Linked DNA regions of Aquibium microcysteis. The protein of the gene in region 1 interacts with the protein of each later gene in a pairwise test. Links are inferred from orthologs where the notes say so. Each region holds a gene or a part of one and is shown on either strand. Other genes may lie near its edges. The genes, in order: ndk, IAI54_RS17905 and IAI54_RS24695.

Region 1 (5,631 bases):
CGGTGCCTGGAGCCTCCTGCGCGACCTGCCCGATGCGGGCGTTGCGCGGCAGGCCGATGGTGCCGGTCTCGGTGGCGAGGTCGCCGGTGATGGCGCGGAACAGCGTGGTCTTGCCGGTGCCGTTGCGCCCGACGAGACCGGCCTTCGCCCCGGCAGGCAGCGCCAGGGAGGCGTGGTCGAGGAGCAGGCGCCCGGCGATGCGCAGCGAGAGGTCGGTGAGCGTGATCATGCCGCGTGTCTAGGCGCCGGCGTGCGGTGCGGCAAGGGGCACGTGTCCGGACGCGGAGGAGGCGGCGCTGCGGCGCCGCCTCCTCCTTGGACCGTTCGACCGGCCGCGGCTAGCGGGACGCCGTCTGGCCGATCAGGCGACAGAGCGCGAGAAGATCCCGGTCGTATCCGGACGGGTTGGCCGTGACCTCGTCGCAGCGCCGCTTGTAGCGGCTGAGTTCGGCGTTCGACATGCCGGCGACGATCGATTCGGGCGTGGCACCCGGCTGCCCCGGCGTGCCCGGGTTGCCGGGCGTGCCCGGCGACCCCGGGCTGCCCGGGGTCCCGCCGATGGAGACGCCGATCCCGGCACCGACGCCGCTGCCGCCGCCGATGGTCGCGCCCGCACCGGCGTTGACGCCGCTGCCCCCGCCGATCGACGCGCCCGCTCCTGCATTGACGCCGCCGCTGCCGCCGATGGAAGCGCCGGCTCCGGCGTCGACGCCGCTGCCGCCCCCGATCGAGGCGCCGGCCCCGGCGTTCACGCCACCCGAGCCGCCGACCGATGCGGCCGCGCCGGCGTCGACGCCGCCGCTCCCGATTCCGACGCCGGCACCGACCCCGATGCCACCGATGCCGACGCCGACACCCGCGCCGACTCCGTCCGCATGCGCAGGCATGGTTGCCATCGCCGCAGCGAGGGCCATTGCCGAAAAGGTTGAAGTCATTGCTGCAAACCGGATCATCTCAAGCTCCTCCGTTGCCAATATTTTACAACCGACGGTGTCATTCCGTCGTGATAGCAATCGGAGTCTCGGCGAATGGTTCCAGGCAGATAAGACGAACGTTAACGGTTCGAGCCGTCGATACTTCGAAGGCAGGATGTGGGACTGCGAACCACTTCAGGCGAACTGACGACCTTCCTCGGTGCGCTGGAAATAGATCATGTCGAGAGAGGGAGGTTCCTTGCCGAGCAGGGACAGGATGGTGTGCGCCTGCCCGCGGTGGTGGGTCTGGTGGTTGAAAAAGTGCGTCAGGGCGGGCGCCAGCCGCTGGCTCACCCTGCGCATGTCGGTGACCGTGATGTAGGTGAAGCGACCGGCGAGCGCGGCGTCGTCGAGCGTCTCGATCCATCCGGTGATCCGCTCGTCCTCGGCTTCGCGCGCCAGCCGCAAGGGGCCGAGATTCGGGTGCACGATCGCGTCGAGCGCCCGCGGCGCTTCCCCCTCCGCGGTGAACCGCTTGAGCCAGATGCGGTCGGCGACCAGGATATGGTTCAGCGTTCCCGTCATGGACCTGAAGAACGCCCCGACGTCACGGGCGAACGCCTCGTCGGTGAGCTCGGCGGCGGCGTCGTAGAGCTGGCCGTTGGCCCAACGGTTGTAGGCGGCGAGCATCCGGAAATGGGGCTTCATCATCTTTTCTTTTTCGGCGAAACAGGCTCAATTCCGCTCCTGATACCATCCGTGGAGGACCCGTTCCAATGGCCATTCTGCTCTATGACCTGGTAGGCGCGGACGCCGGCCGGCCCTTCAGCCCGCATTGCTGGAAGGTGGCGATGGCGCTGGCCCACAAGGGCCTCCCGTTCACCTCCATGCCGGCGCCCTTCACGCGCATCCCGACCATCGAGGGCGGCGCGACGAAGATCGTGCCGCTGATCCGCGACGGCGACACGCTGGTGTCGGACTCCTTCGACATCGCGCTCTATCTCGAGGAGGCCTATCCGGATCGCCCGACGCTTTTCGGGGGCGAGGGCGGCAAGGCGATGGCGCGGTTCGTGGAACGCTGGTCCCAGCTCACCATCCATTCCTATCTCGGCGCGGCGATCCTGATGGACATCCACGACTGCCTGGCGCCCGAGGACCAGGCGCATTTCCGCCGCACCCGCGAGCCGCGTTTCGGCAAGCCGATCGAGGAGGTCCCCCTCGACCGCGACGCGCGGCTGGCCGGGTTCCGCGCCTCGCTCGAGCCGCTGCGCAGCATGCTGTCCTACCAGCCCTTCATCGGCGGCGCCTCGCCGCTCTTTGCGGACTACATCGTCTTCGGCGCCTTCCAGTTCGCCCGCGTCGTCTCGTCCTACCAGCCGCTCGCGGCCGACGATCCGATCCGCGCCTGGTTCGAGCGCTGCCTGGCCCTCCACGACGGCCTCGGCGCCCGGGTGCCCGCCGCCGCCTGACGGCCACACCCCGCTTCACCATGCACCGCGCAAACCCTTGGCATTCGTCAGGGCGGACGGTATAGAGCCGCGACTTTCCCGATTGGACAGATGAAGGAACTGACGATGGCGATCGAACGCACTTTCTCGATGATCAAGCCCGACGCGACGCGGCGCAACCTGACCGGCGCGATCACCAAGATGCTCGAGGACGCGGGCCTGCGCGTCGTCGCGTCCAAGCGGGTCTGGATGAGCCTGCGCGAGGCCGAAGGCTTCTACGCCGTCCACAAGGAGCGTCCCTTCTTCCAGGAACTGACCGAGTTCATGTCCTCGGGTCCGACGATCGTCCAGGTGCTCGAAGGCGAGAACGCCATCGCGAAGAACCGCGAAGTGATGGGCGCCACCAATCCGACCAATGCCGCCGAAGGCACCATCCGCAAGGTGCACGCCCTGTCGATCGGCGAGAACTCCGTTCATGGCTCCGATGCGCCGGAGACGGCCGCCCAGGAGATCAAGTACTGGTTCGCCGACATCGAGATCGTCGGCTGATCCGTCCCGCCGGCTTCACCGGCGGCCGATCACGTACTGACAGGCCGCCGGGAGGCGGCCTGTGTCGTTTGGAAGCCAGTCGCGTCAGGCCGACAGACGCTCGTGCTCTCCCCGGTCCGGCGTGCGCTGGGTGCCGCTGGCCCTGACGAAGCGCTCGAACTCCGCCGCCGGCAGCGCCGGCGCATAGAGATATCCCTGGAAGCCGCCGCAGCCGGCCGAGAGCAGGAAGTCCTGCTGGCTCGTCGTCTCGACGTGTTCGGCCACGACGTGAAGCCGCAGAGTCTCGGCGATGGCCAGGATCGTGCGGACCAGATCCCGGTCCTCCTCGGACTTGTCGATCTCGGCGACGAAGCTGCCGTCGATCTTCACCTCGTCGAAGGGCAGGCGCTTCAGCCGCGACAGCGATGAATAGCCGGTGCCGAAATCGTCGAGCGAGAAGCGCACGCCGAGTGCCTTCAGCTTTGCCATCTTGTGGCCCATCGCGGCGAGGTCGCCCGCCGTCACATGCTCCGTGAACTCGAGCGTCAGCAGCGAGGCGTCGACGCCGTGGCTCTCGATCATCGCGATGAGCCCCTCCACCGCCGTGCTGCCGGCGAAGGACTGGACACTGATGTTGACCGACAGACGCAGCCCCGCCGTCGCCGGATCGCGGGCCCACGCCGCGAGTTGCCGGATCGCCTGGTCGAGCACCAGCCTGCAGAGCGCGTGGATCAGGCCCGATTGCTCTGCCAGCGGGATGAAGCGGTCGGGCGCGATTGAACCCAGTCCGGGATGGGTCCAGCGCAGCAGACCCTCTGCGCCGACCACACGCAGCCGCCTGTCCATCTGCGGCTGGAAGCGCAACGAGAGCGTCTCCTCGGCGATGGCCTTGCGCAGTTCGGCCAGCAGCGTGAAGCGCTCGGCTTCCCCTTCGAGCCATTCCGTCTCGAACAGCGCCATCGCATCCCGGCCCGAAGCCTTGGCGCGGTACATGGCGACGTCTGCGCGCTTGAGGAGGTCGTCAGGGTTCGCCGCGTCGCCGCCGAAGACGAGCACGCCGATGCTGGCGGACGAATTGTGCCGCAGGTCCCCATGCTCGAAAGGCCGCCGCAGCGCCGCCATGATCCTGTTGCCGGCGCCGATCGCGAGGGCGGAGGCGACCGCACCTTCCGTCGTCGTCGTCTCGATGGCCACCACGAACTCGTCGCCCCCCATCCGCGCGACGACGTCGCCCGGTCCGACGCTGGTCCTGAGGCGATGCGCGACATCCACCAGATAGGCGTCGCCGACATCGTGGCCTTGCGTGTCGTTCAGCGACTTGAAATTGTCGAGGTCGATGTACAGCAGGATGCCCTTCGTGTCGCCGCGGCCGCATCGTCGCATCGTCTCGGTTACCCGGTCGATGAACATGCGCCGGTTCGGAAGGTCCGTCAGCGGGTCGAAATAGGCGAGCTTCTCGATTGCCAGCGCCTGGCGCTTGCGCAGGGAGACGTCCGAAATGTAGCCGTACCAGGTTCCGCCTTCCCCACCCGGACCGGGCTCCCGCTGAGCGGTCATGCGCAGCCACTTCTCCGTGCCCCGCGGCGTGACGATGCGGAACTCGTGGTCCAGCAGCGTGACGCCGTCGATGGCCTTGCGGAAGCCTTCCGTGTAGCCGTCGACGTCGTCGGGATGGACGAGCTTCGACAGGAGGAAGTCGGTCGCATGCCATTCCTCCGGAGACATCTCGACGATATCGAAGTAGCCGACGCTGACGTATTCCACCGTCACCTGCCGGCCGCCGTCGCGCGTCCGGAACTGGAAAAGGGCACCGGGCAGGTGGCTCGTCAGCTTCCGGAACGTTGCCTCCAGTGCGAGGCGTGCCATCGTCTCGGAAATCTCGCGGACGGAACCCTCGTAGTACAGCGGCTGTCCGGTCGACGAGTGGCGGACCAGACGGGCGGACTCGCTGACCCAGATCCGCTCCCGCGTCTTGTGCCGATAGATTTCCGAGGCGACCTCTTCGATCTTGCCGTCCCGTTCGAGCAGGGCACGCAACTCCTCGCGCCGCCCGGGCTCGACATACCATTCGCTGGCGATGTCGGTGACGGTGGCGAGCATCTCTTCCTCGCTGCCATAGCCGTTCAGCCGCACCAGGGCGCGGTTCGCCCTGAGCAGCCGTCCGTCGAGCGACGAGCGGTAGACGCCCTCGGAGAGGTTGTCGAGGAGCCCGCGCATGTAGGCCCGGTCCTCGAGGGCACTCAGGGACTGGGTGCGATAGGCCGAGGCCATCAGCCCCATGACGAGGGCGAGCGCGGAGGAGGCGAGAAGCGCGATTCCCATGAAATCGAAACCCGCACCCTCGATCAAGCGCCGAACCCCGTCTGACCTCTTCAACGGACGGTACATTAGGGACGGCTGCTTGCGATATTTCTAACTGGCCGGTGTCGCCTCGTCGGATGGTTAACGGGTTCCTGACCTGCCCGTCACCAGCGGCCGGCGGCGCGGTCGTCGGCATCCTTGGCGTCGACCCAACCGCCCGCGGTGCCGTCGGTCCTGTGCTCCTTCTTCCAGAAGGGAGCGCGGGTCTTGAGGAAATCCATCAGGAAGGACGCGCCCTCGAACGCCGCCTGCCGGTGCGCCGAGGCGGCCACCACCAGCACGATGTTGCCGCCCGGCTCGATCTTCCCGTGGCGGTGGATCGCCACCAGACCCGTCAGCGGCCATCGCTCGGCGGCCTGCCGCGCGATCCGCAGGATCTC
Region 2 (5,817 bases), 2.2 Mb from region 1 along the record:
TCCCGCCGGAAACCGCTTCGCGCGTTGGCCGCGGGGACCTGCCACGGCCTTCCGGACATGAGCCATCGATGGCCGTGGCAGCCCCGCAGGCGCGTCAACGTCTGCGGCTGAAGATCCCGGAGCGCCGTCTCCACGGAGGCAGCGGGCGGGGCTCCGAGCCCGGTGTCGGATGCGCAGGCCGTCGAAGCGTCCGGCCGGGCGATAGAGCCAGGTCGCGATCCCCGGGAAGATGAGCAGGACGGTGAGGGGTCCAAGCGACAGAGCAGGCCATGCCCGCTGGGAGGGAGTGCAAGCGAACTCGCCTGTGGAGAACGAACACTTATGCAGAAGAAGGGGGAAGCTGGTACGCCCAAGGGGAATCGAACCCCTGTTTGCGCCGTGAGAGGGCGCCGTCCTGACCGCTAGACGATGGGCGCGTCCAAGATGAGGGCGATATAGACGGCTCCGGCGGGAATTGCAACCGCCCGCGGACGATCCGCGGCTCTTTTCCGCACTCGCGAAATCGTGACTCCGGCCGGGCGGTCCGGCGTGTCGTAATGCGCTCTGCCCCACGACGACGAAGGAGACCGCCATGCCCCTCCCCCGCGCCGCCGCCCTGCTTGCCGCAGTCTTGCTTTCGCTGCCGCTCGCCGCGGCGCCCGGAGCGGCCCGGGCGCAGGCGCAGACCGACCCCGTGCCGTCGAAGTGCCTCGCCATCGCGCAGGCGCTGCCGTCCGTGACCTATGCGAGCTACGTGCCGGCGCAGGCGACGCGCACGTCCGGCGAGGTGACGATCACCTATGCCGGACACTCGACCTACGTCATCGAATCGCCCGGCGGCGTCCGGGTCGCCACAGACTATTCCGGCATCTACGGCCGCGACCCGCTGCCGCGCGTCGTGACCATGAACAAGGCGCACACGACCCACTTCACCACGAGCCCGGATCCAGCGATCGAGCACGTCCTGCCGGGCTGGAACCCGGACGGCGGCGAACCGGCGCGCCACGCGGTGGTGGTTGACGACGTCTACATCCGCAACGTGACGACCGACATCCGCCGTTTCGGCACGATGGAGGAGAACGCCAATTCGATCTTCATCTTCGAGGTGGCGGACCTGTGCATCGGCCATCTCGGCCACCTGCATCACGCCCTGACGGACGCCCACTACGGCGCGATCGGCCGGCTGGACATCGTGATGGTGCCCGTCGACGGCGGGATGACGCAGTCGCTCGCCAACATGAGCGAGATCACGACGCGTCTCTCCTCCTCGATCGTGCTGCCGATGCACCGGCACTCGACGCCGATGGGAGAGTTTCTGGCGATGATGGGCAACAGCTACGCCGTCGACTACCGTGCGGAGCGCAGCTTCACGATCTCGCTGCGCGACCTGCCCCGCCGCCCGACGATCCTGATCCTGCAGGGCGTGTGACCGCCGCACGCGCCGGGAGCGCGCGTGCGGATCGGCGGGCGGGTCAGTGCCCGGCGTCGCCGATGCCGCGCGCCTTGTCTGCCGCCTTCTTGCGCCGCGCCAGCATGTTGAGCGTCTCGACCAGCGCCGAGAAGCCCATCGCCGCGTAGATGTAGCCCTTCGGCACATGGAAGCCCATGCCGTCGGCGATCAGCGTCATGCCGATCATCAGGAGGAAGCCCAGCGCCAGCATCACGATGGTGGGGTTCTTGGCAATGAAGCGCGACAACGGCTCGGCCGCGATGAGCATCACCGTCACCGCGCAGATCACGGCGATGTACATGATCGCGATCTCGTCCGTCATGCCGACGGCCGTGATGATGGAATCGATCGAGAAGACGAGGTCGAGCAGCAGGATCTGGACGATCGCGGCGCCGATCGACATCGACACGGCGCGGCCGACGATGTCTTCCTTGGGGTCCTCGGGATCGACCGTGTGGTGGATTTCCTTGGTGGCCTTCCAGACCAGGAACAGGCCGCCGGCGATCAGGATCAGGTCGCGCCAGGAAAAGCCGTGGTCGAACAGCGTGAAGACGGGGGTCGTCAGCGTCACGATGAAGGAGACGGTGGCGAGCAGGATCAGGCGCAGGACCAGCGCGGCGCCGATTCCGATGCGGCGCGCGTTCTTCTGCTGGTGGGCGGGAAGCCGGTTGGTGAGGATGGAGATGAAGATCAGGTTGTCGATGCCAAGCACGATCTCGAGCACGACGAGCGTGGCCAGCGCCACCCAGGCGGACGGGTCGGCGAACCAGTCGAGATGCGAGGCGAGAACGTCGGAGAACGGCATGGGACGGGGATCCTTCGAGCGCGGTGAAGGCACGGTTGCGCCGCTAAACGGCTGGGGTCAACCGCCGTTCCAGAAGACGGGCACGGTTTCTTGCAGCCGCGGCCCGAGCCTGAGCGGAGCGACCTTCTCGGCCAGCCCGGTGCGGTCGGATATTTCGACGCCGAGCCCGCAGATGGTCGCCGGTCCGCTCGCCGCCTCGAAACGGCCGCGCGGCACCTTCGACAGAAAGCGGTTGAGCGGCTCCTCCTTGTCCATGCCGAGCGAGGAATCATAGTCGCCGCACATGCCGGCGTCCGAGATGTAGGCCGTGCCGCCGTTGAGGATCTGGTGATCGGCCGTCGGCTGGTGCGTATGCGTGCCGACGACGAGGCTCGCGCGGCCGTCGACGAAATGGGCGAAGCACATCTTCTCGCTGGTCGCCTCGGCGTGGAAGTCGATCACCACCGCATCCGCCTGCTCGCCGAGCGGACAGGCGGCGAGTTCGCGCTCCCCCGCCTGGAAGGGATCGTCGAGCTCGGGATGCATGAAGACGCGGCCCATGATGTTGGACACCATCACGCGCGCGCCGTTGCGGGCGACGTAGAGGCCGGAGCCACGGCCGGGCGTGCCGCGCGGGAAGTTGACCGGGCGCAGGAAACGCTCCTCGTGCGGCGCGAACTGCAGGGCTTCGCGCTGATCCCAGACGTGGTTGCCGGTGGTGACGACGTCGGCGCCGGCGTCGAGCGTCGAGCGAAAGATGTCTTCCGTGATGCCGAAGCCGCCCGCCGCGTTCTCACCGTTGACGATGACGAAGTCGAGCCGGAAATCCGAGATGAGCCCGGGAAGGCGCTGCCAGACGGCCGTGCGGCCGGAGCGGCCAACCATGTCACCGAGGAAGAGAAGTCTCATGAATTGAGCTTTATCCCTCGATCTCGAACCGCCGCAAGCCACTTTCCGTCAGGATCGCCGGAAGCGGCACGTCGTGCGCCTCGGCCGGCACCCGTTCGACCTCCTGGCAGTCGAAGGCGATCCCGAAAAGACGCGGATGGAGTCCCCGCGCGTGAAGCCGCGCGATGGCGCGGTCGTAGTGGCCGGCGCCGTAGCCGATGCGGTGGCCGCGCGCGTCGAAGGCCGCGAGCGGCACCAGCATGATCGTCGGATCGAGCACCGCGGCGTCTTCGGCCGGACCGACGGTCCCGAAGCCGGTGTCGACCAGTGGCGCGCCTCGCACCAGTTCGCGGAAGACGATGGTTGTCTTGTCGAGGATCGCGGGAACGCAGACCCGCGCACCCTTCTCCGCGAGGGCTGCCAGAAGCGGTCGCGTGTCCATCTCGCTGCGGATCGGCATGAAGCCGGAGACCACGTCGCCGGGCTCGACGCCGATGGCCGAAAGACCGGCCTCGGCGATCACCAGCGCAGCCTCGATGCGCCGGTGCGGATCGAGCGCATCACGACGGGCGAGCGATTCGAGCCGAAGGGCCTTCTTCAATTCACGATTGGAGGAGTGGTGTTCTTCGGTCATCGCCAAGCTTTGGACGATGACGGCCCCGGGTTCAACCCGGCAGGCGACGGATAGATGACGATCCACGACAACCGGTGGAAAGGTTGATCCCGGGTGCCTACAACGTAGGTGGGCGCCGTATGGAAGGACCCACGGGTCCTCCCAGGGACAGCTCCCTTGGGATCAGTAAGGCCCCGGGGAATGTTATTCCTGCCGCGAAGCGCAGACCGCCGATACCAATATAGGACGTCACCCGGGCCTGCGCCATCCCATTCGAACGCCCCGCGCATGCCAGAGCACGACGAACGGCACGGCGACGAGTTCCATGGCCAGTCCGGCGAGGTGCCCGGCCGACGGCGCGCCGGCCAGACCGAGCGACGCGAGCCGCGCGAGTCCGCCGGCGAAGGTCATCGCCGCCAGCAGGCGCAGCCGCTCACCCTTCGTTTCGATCGACGGAATGCAGCTCCACCATGCGAGGCCGACGACCAGAAAGACGCCGGACAGGAAGCGCATATGGCTGTCGAGATCGACCGGCCAGGGTGACGTTGCGCCGAGGAAGCGAGGCCCCGCGACGATGCCCGCCGCGCCGGCGAAGACGGGCAGGCAGCCTGCGACGGCGATGAAGACCTGCAGCGCGCGCCGCGCGGTCGCGTCTTTGCCTGTCGCGATGGCGTCGGGGGCGTTCCCGGCTCTCTGTGTCATGCAGGGTGAACGGCGACGGGAGCGGCGAAGTTTCGCACCGCCGTCTTGACCGGGTGCACCCTTGCGCCTGTCGGTCTCGTTCCCTACGGTTTGCGACAAGTCTGAACAATCATCCGGGACAATCACGCATGCGTTTCGAAGGCACGGCAGCCTATGTGGCCGACAAGGATCTGATGGTGGCGGTGAATGCCTCCATCGCGCTGGAACGGCCGCTTCTGGTCAAGGGCGAGCCGGGCACCGGCAAGACCGAACTCGCCCGCCAAGTGGCCGGCGCGCTCGGCCTCGACCTGATCGAGTGGCACGTGAAATCCACCACGAAGGCGCAGCAGGGCCTCTACGAGTACGACGCCGTGTCGCGGCTGCGCGACAGCCAGCTCGGCGACGAGCGCTTCAACGACATCCGCAACTACATCAAGCGCGGCAAGTTGTGGGAGGCCTTCGCGGCCGGCCGCAAGGTGGTGCTTTTGATCGACGAGATCGACAAGGCGGACATCGAGTTCCCCAACGACCTCTTGCAGGAACTCGATCGCATGGAGTTCTTCGTCTACGAGACCGGCGAGACGGTGAAGGCGGTGCAGCGGCCGATCGTCATCATCACCTCCAACAACGAGAAGGAACTGCCGGATGCCTTCCTTCGCCGCTGCTTCTTCCACTACATCCGCTTCCCGGAGGCCGAGACGCTGCAGAAGATCGTCGAGGTGCACTATCCCGGCATCAAGCAGAATCTCGTCCGCGCCGCGCTGACCCAGTTCTACGAGGTGCGCGAGGTGCCGGGGCTGAAGAAAAAGCCCTCGACCTCGGAGGCGCTCGACTGGATCCGCCTGCTGGTGGCCGACGACGTCGACCCGGCCGACCTGCGTGGCGAGGCCAAGAATGCCCTGCCGAAGCTGCACGGGGCGCTTCTGAAGAACGAGCAGGACGTCCATCTGTTCGAGCGGCTGGCTTTCATGGCGCGCCGGCAGGGGTGAGCGTGAACGGGCGGCGCTAGCGCCGCCCGCGTAGGTTGCACTACCGAGTGTGACACTCGTTGCAGCACCAATAGCAACCATCAGCCATATAGTCATAGAGCTTGGCAGTCGAGACAGCCGAATGGCACGAGTAGTGCTCTCCAAGCGGTCTACGGTTGTGAAGTGCAGGGAGACGGTGGCAGGATTCACGATGGACCTCGTGATCGCCATTCGCCTGCGCGTTTGCATTCATATAGTATTGAGCCATTTCGGCCTCCATATCGGATTCGATATTGAACGGGAGCCGAAACCATGCGAATCTTGAATTGCTAGGTCAGTGTTCGCTTGGTTTCGAATTTCGAGCCAGCGCTTCGCTGAGGATCTGAACCACGTGGGCCTCCGGGCTTCACGTGGTTCGTCTTTCCATTTCAACCTCATTCGTTACATTTCAGTC
Region 3 (5,732 bases), 820 kb from region 1 along the record:
GTCGATGCCGTCGGAGAACATCTGCGTGGCGATCTCCTGGCCCTTGGCGGGGTCCTGGAAGGAACCCGCGAAGGCCGCCGTCACGGTGGCGTCGGGGCGCACGGACAGCACGCCCGCCTTGAGCGCATTGAAGTCGGCGTTGAGCGGCGGGATCGAGATGCCGCCGATGAAGCCGATCTTGCCGGTCTTGCTGATGCGCCCGGCGAAGATGCCGGACAGGTAGCAGCCGAGATAGTAGTCGTAGGAGACCGTCACAACGTTCGGAATCGCCGGTTCGAACGGATCCCCGAACAGCTGGATCCATTTGGTATCCGGATAGGACGGCGCCACCGCCTTGAAGGGTTCGGCCACCTCGTTGAACGTCGACACCACCACCGCGGCGCCCGCGTCGCCCAGGGTCCGGAAGATCGTTTCGTAGGTCGCGGGGTCCTGCGCATAGATGGCGCGGTGCTCCAGCCCCTTCTCCTCGGACAGCTGCTTGAGCTTGGCGATCATGGAATCGACCGGTCCGGCATCGCCGGCCGCCTGCGTGTGGACGAGGGCGATCAGTCCGCCCTGCGCCTGCGCGACCGCCGCCGTCAGGGCGCCGGTCATGGTGATCGCGGCCGTTCCGGCCGCCGTCTTCAGGAAGGATCGGCGGTCGAAGGACGACCGCAGGAACGAGAGAGTGGTCTGCTTGCTGGTCATGTGTCTTTTCTCCTCTGGATGTTGCCGTTGGCCGGTCTTGTCGATGGGTTGCTCGGACTGCTGCGTTCGATCAGGCTCCAGGCGAAAACGAGGCCGGGTTCATGATCATCACGTTCTGGCTCTGGATCGCGTTCAGCGACCAGACGCCGGAAATGAAGGACTGCCATTCGGGATCGGCATACATGGCCGCGCGCCGCGCCTCGCGGTCGGCGAGGCTGTCGTAGCTCCAGATCAGCACGGTGGTGTGCAGCGCGCCGATCTCGCTGACGAAGAGACCGATGAAGCGACCGAGATGGCGCTTCTGGATCGGGAGCCCCTCGGTCTCGTATTTCCTCAGCCAGCCGTCGACCGTGCCGGGCCGGAAGGTGTAGGTGCGGTGCTCCACGATCATGCGCTGGTCTCCCCGAGGATGAAGTCCGACGCCCGCTCGCCGATCATGATGGCGGGCGCGTTGGTGTTGCCGCTGGAAATGATCGGCATGATCGAGGCGTCGGCGACGCGCAGTCCCTCGATGCCGCGCACCCTGAGCCGCGGGTCGACGACGGCCATCGCGTCGATGCCCATCTTGCAGGTGCCGACCGGGTGGAACGTCGTCATCGCCGTCGCCCGCAGCCACGTCTCCAGCTCGGCATCGCTGCCGACACCCGGGCCGGGAGCGAGTTCCTTGCCGCGGAAGGGGTCGAACGCCTTCTGGGCGATGATCTCGCGCGTCATGCGAATGCCGGAGATCATGGTGCGGAGGTCGAAGTCCGACTGAAGGTAATTGGCGCGGATACGCGGCTTTTCGGCGGGATCGGCCGACGCCAGCGTGATCTCGCCGCGGCTCTCCGGGTTCACCGGCCCGACCCTGAGCGTGAAGCCGTGGTCGGCCTCGATCGCGCGCCGGCGCCGGAACGGATTGGGGAAGTGCAGGTTCGCCGTCTTCTCCAGGGCCGGCATGAAATGCAGCTGGATGTCGGGCGCCAGCAGGTCCGGCCGCGACTTGAGGAAAGCCCCCGCCTCGTAGGGGAAGGTGGTGACGACGCCGGTTCCGAACAGCATCCCCTGCACGACCGACCAGACCAGCTTGTCGGCGCGCAGATCGCCATGCAGCGTGACCGGCTGCCGGCATTCCCAGGACATCACGCAGTCGACATGGTCCTGCAGGTTCTTGCCGACGCCCGGCAGGTCGTGGACCACCTCGATGCCGTGCGCGGCGAGTTGGTCCGCCGGTCCGATGCCCGACAGCATGAGGATCTGCGGCGAATTGACGGTGCCGCAGGCCAGCACGACCTCCCGCTCGGCCCGCACCTCGTGCACCGCCCCGCCCTTGCTATAGCGGACGCCCACGGCGCGGCCGTTCTCGATGAGCACGCGTTCGGTCAGCGCCTCGGTCTCGACCGACAGGTTCGGGCGCGACAGCACCGGGCGCAGGAACGCGAAGGAGGTGGACCAGCGCTTGCCGTCCCTGATGGTGAAGTCGAACTTGCCGACGCCGTCCTGCTCGGCCCCGTTGAAGTCGTCGTTGGCGGCGTGGCCCGCCTGCGTGCCCGCCTCGACGAAGACGTCGTGCAGCGGACTCGTGCTGCGGGCCCGGCAGACCGTGAGCTCGCCTTGCGAACCGTGGAAATCATCCCGGCGCTGGATGTGTCCCTCGGAGCGGCGGAACGCAGGCAGCACGTCCTCGTAGGACCAGCCCGGCGAGCCGAGCTGCGCCCAGCGATCGTAGTCGTGGCGATTGCCGCGCACGTAGATCATGCCGTTGATGGTGGAGGAGCCGCCCAGCACCTTGCCGCGCGGCCAGTAGAGCGACCGTCCGTCGAGGTGCGGCTCGGGCTCGGTGTGGTAGTGCCAGTTGTAGATCCCGGACTGGAAGAGCTTCCCCATCAGCATGGGGAGGCGAAACAGCGGATTGCGGTCGCGGCCGCCGGCCTCCAGCAGGAGCACCCGGTTGTTCCGGTCGGCCGAGAGCCGGTTGGCGAGCACGCAGCCGGCGGAGCCGGCGCCGACGATGATGTAGTCCCAGGTCTTTGTCTTCGTCTTCGTCATGGCGTCACCAGCCGATGGGCCGCAGGCCGGCAGCCGCCAGATGGCGGTTGCAGGCGACGAACGGGTTTTCGAGGGAGAACAGATCGTCGGCGAAGGCCGGATGGGGGCGCTGGAACGTCGCCTGCGGATCCCGCGGCGTGTCGAGGCCCGCGAGCCGCAGGTTCTCCGCGGCGGCGTCGCCGAAGCCGAGATAGACGATCGGCCGGCCGGATGCCGCGAGATGGCGCAGGACCGCCTGGATCAGCGGACGCCAGACCGGCAGGTGGCCGCGCGACTGGTGGGGATCGACCTCGACCCGGAAGCGCGAGAGGGTGAGCGAGGAGTTGAGCAGCAGCACGCCTTCCCTCACCCACCGGTCCGCGATCTCGCCCGGCGGCTCGATCCGCACCGAGCCGGCTTCGATCTCGCTCAAGAGTCCCGGCCAGTCGCCGAAGGAGCGCGCGAGTTCGGGACGCCCGGTCCGCGCGGCGCAGATCTGCTGCATGTAGGCGCGCACGCTTCTGGAAAACATCTTGTCGAGCTCCCGCCAGGCCGCGACGTTGCCTGCCTCGAAGGCGCGGCCGGTCGCGAAGCCCGGCTCCGGATAGGGATCCTGCCCGAGGACCACGCAGCGCACCGCGTCCGGATCGATGCCGTCGAAGGCGCGCAGCATGTGGGCCCCGGCGGGAGCGCCGGGAAACCCGCGCGCCCTGCGGGACGGGAAGATCGGCTCCCAGGCCTCGAAGTCGAGCGAGGGGTCGCATCCGTCGAAGCCGAGTTCCACCTGGCGAAGCACCGGGATCCACGACGCGGGAACGTCGTCCTGCCAGCCGGCGAGGACGTCACGCAGTGCATCGACCAATCTTGCAGCCATGTCCGCCGACGCTCCCCTCACGCTCCGCAATGAATCCAAAAGTTGACCAGAAAGTCAACTTCCTGGAACGCATTTCCTGACCGGAACGTCAGATTCTTGGGATAGGCCGGAGAAGGCCGTTGGAAGCGCGTCCGGCGGGATGTAAGACGGGGATCAAGGAGGATCAGGAATGGAGCAGAGCAGCGCGACGCCGAAGCGCAGGGCCACCAGGGCGCCGGAGGAGCGGATCCGCGCGCGCAACGAGGCCAGAATCCTGAAGGCCGCGGTCGAGCTGTTCGCGCGCAAGGGATTCGACGGGACGCGGATCGCGGAGATCGCCGAGGCGAGCGGCCTGCCCAAGGCGAACGTGTACTACTATTTCGAGACCAAGGAATCGATCTACGGCGTCCTGATCGAACGCCTGCTGCAGGGCTGGGATCAGGCGCTGGAGCACATCCGGGCAGACCGGGAGCCGAGCGAGGCGATCGCCGGCTACATCGCGGCGAAGCTCGACTACTCCCGGCGCCATCCGACCCAGTCGCGCTTCTTCGCCAACGAGATGATGCGCGGCGGCGGCTTCCTGTCGCGGGCGCAGCGCCGTCACATGCAGGACATCACCCGCGAGCGGGTGGAGGTGGTGGAAGACTGGATCCGGCAGGGGAAGTTGCGCCCGCTGGCGGCGAAGCACTTCTTCATCATGCTGTGGGCCTCGACGCAGTTCTACGCGGATTTCGCGGAGGTCGCCGCCATGACGCTCGAAAAGCCGAAGCTCCGGCCTGCCGACTACGTCGAAGCGCGCGACACGATCGTGAAGCTGATCCTGGACGGATGCCTTCCTGCGACGACGGATGCCGAGGCCGGCGGCCGATAGCCGCCTCGACGTCCCGCGGACGGGTTCCATCGCGCATGATCTGCACGCGATGATGACGGGTGCGGCGAAGACCGGCTCTCCCCCGGCGGCGTGCCGCTCCTGACGAGCCGAGGACGCCCGTGCCTTGTTCCACCCCACGTCGCCGGCGGCCGGCGCCGGATCACGCTTGCGTGAGCAGCGCTGGGCTTAAGCCTTTGGTTGCACCGTCGGCGTAGGGGTGTGCCCGGGGCCGGCCGAGCCGGCGAAGGGATGCGACGGAATGACGGAGAGGGAACGGGCGGAGGGCCGGGTCGACTGGGTGGACGCCGCCAAGGGGCTGTGCATCATCCTGGTGGTGATGGTGCATGCCACGATCGGCGTCGAGATCGCCATGGCCGAAGAAGGCTTCATGCACGCCGTCGTCGCCTTCGCGCGGCCGTTCCGCATGCCCGACTTCTTCCTCATCTCCGGTCTCTTCCTGGCGCTCACCATCGACCGGCCCTGGCGGCGCTATCTCGACCGAAAGGTGGTGCATTTCCTCTACTTCTACCTTCTGTGGCTGACCATCCAGTTCGCCTTCAAGGCGCCGGAGATGGCGGCCGCGGCCGGCGGCTGGAACGCGCCGCTGTCGGGCTGGCTGCAGGCGCTGTGGCAGCCCTTCGGCACGCTGTGGTTCATCTACGTGCTGCCGGTGTTCTTCCTGTTCACGCGCCTGGTGCGCGGGCTGCCCGTCTGGTTCGTGCTCGCCTGGGCGGCGGTGCTGGAAGCGCTGCCGGTGCATACCGGATGGGTGGTGTTCGACGAGTTCGCGCAGCGCTACGTCTTCTTCTTCGCCGGCTACGCCTTGGCCCCGCATGTCTTCGCCTTCGCTGCGGCGGCGGCCCGGCGGCAGGGCCTGGCACTCGCGGGGCTCGTGGCCTTCGGACTCGTCAACGGGCTCCTCGTCTTCACGCCGACACCCGAAGCGCTCGGCTTCCTGATCCAGGGCGAGAGCGGCGACACGGGGGCGACCGGCGGCCTGTCGGAACTGCCGGGCGTCTCGCTCGCGCTCGGCCTCGCCGGCGCGCTCGGCATCGTCGCCGTCGCCGCGCTGCTGGCCCGCGCGCCATGGGCCTCCTGGCTGCGCTGGCTTGGCGCGCACTCGATCGTCGTCTACCTCGCCTTCTTCCTGCCCATGGCAGCGACCCGCGTCGCGCTCGTCTCGACCGGGCTGATCCCCGACGTCGGCCTGATGGCGCTGATCACCACCATCGCCGGGATCGCCGGACCGGTGGTGCTCTACGGGATCGTGCAGTGGAGCGGCCGCGGGCGCTTCCTGTTCGAACGGCCGGCCTG

Evidence for each region.
Region 2: the proteins of ndk (region 1) and IAI54_RS17905 interact in binary tests that used the Escherichia coli proteins (3 or more experiments, as listed by UniProt). The link is inferred for Aquibium microcysteis from one-to-one orthologs.
Region 3: the proteins of ndk (region 1) and IAI54_RS24695 interact in binary tests that used the Escherichia coli proteins (3 or more experiments, as listed by UniProt). The link is inferred for Aquibium microcysteis from one-to-one orthologs.

Annotation. Positions count from the first base shown.
Region 1 is NZ_CP061080.1:6,055,304-6,060,934, forward strand. What follows is about bases 1,429-4,199. They hold ndk (nucleoside-diphosphate kinase), read left to right. Parts: upstream 1,429-2,488; coding sequence 2,489-2,911; downstream 2,912-4,199. Other genes in these bases: IAI54_RS28520 (DinB family protein), read right to left, coding at 1,429-1,622; IAI54_RS28525 (glutathione S-transferase family protein), read left to right, coding at 1,691-2,383; IAI54_RS28535 (putative bifunctional diguanylate cyclase/phosphodiesterase), read right to left, coding at 2,996-4,199. Outside these bases: IAI54_RS28505 (ABC-F family ATP-binding cassette domain-containing protein), read right to left, coding at 1-229; IAI54_RS28510 (hypothetical protein), read right to left, coding at 339-887; IAI54_RS28515 (hypothetical protein), read left to right, coding at 886-1,122; more of IAI54_RS28520, read right to left, coding at 1,110-1,428; more of IAI54_RS28535, read right to left, coding at 4,200-5,239; IAI54_RS28540 (molybdenum cofactor biosynthesis protein MoaE), read right to left, coding at 5,356-5,631. UniProt on the Escherichia coli protein: Major role in the synthesis of nucleoside triphosphates other than ATP. The ATP gamma phosphate is transferred to the NDP beta phosphate via a ping-pong mechanism, using a phosphorylated active-site intermediate.
Region 2 is NZ_CP061080.1:3,844,609-3,850,425, forward strand. What follows is about bases 1,935-4,891. They hold IAI54_RS17905 (5-formyltetrahydrofolate cyclo-ligase), read right to left. Parts: upstream 3,736-4,891; coding sequence 3,133-3,735; downstream 1,935-3,132. Other genes in these bases: IAI54_RS17895 (TerC family protein), read right to left, coding at 1,935-2,234; IAI54_RS17900 (TIGR00282 family metallophosphoesterase), read right to left, coding at 2,292-3,122; IAI54_RS17915 (DUF4345 domain-containing protein), read right to left, coding at 3,964-4,416; IAI54_RS17920 (AAA family ATPase), read left to right, coding at 4,545-4,891. Also shown: IAI54_RS17890 (MBL fold metallo-hydrolase), read left to right, coding at 572-1,408; more of IAI54_RS17895, read right to left, coding at 1,452-1,934; more of IAI54_RS17920, read left to right, coding at 4,892-5,384. UniProt on the Escherichia coli protein: Involved in the removal of 5-formyltetrahydrofolate.
Region 3 is NZ_CP061080.1:5,238,991-5,244,722, reverse strand. What follows is about bases 1,645-4,516. They hold IAI54_RS24695 (uracil-DNA glycosylase family protein), read right to left. Parts: upstream 3,569-4,516; coding sequence 2,720-3,568; downstream 1,645-2,719. Other genes in these bases: IAI54_RS24690 (TetR/AcrR family transcriptional regulator), read left to right, coding at 3,738-4,418; IAI54_RS24700 (GMC family oxidoreductase), read right to left, coding at 1,645-2,715. In the rest of the region: IAI54_RS24710 (BMP family ABC transporter substrate-binding protein), read right to left, coding at 1-687; IAI54_RS24705 (NIPSNAP family protein), read right to left, coding at 758-1,078; more of IAI54_RS24700, read right to left, coding at 1,075-1,644; IAI54_RS24685 (acyltransferase family protein), read left to right, coding at 4,678-5,732. UniProt on the Escherichia coli protein: Excises uracil residues from the DNA which can arise as a result of misincorporation of dUMP residues by DNA polymerase or due to deamination of cytosine.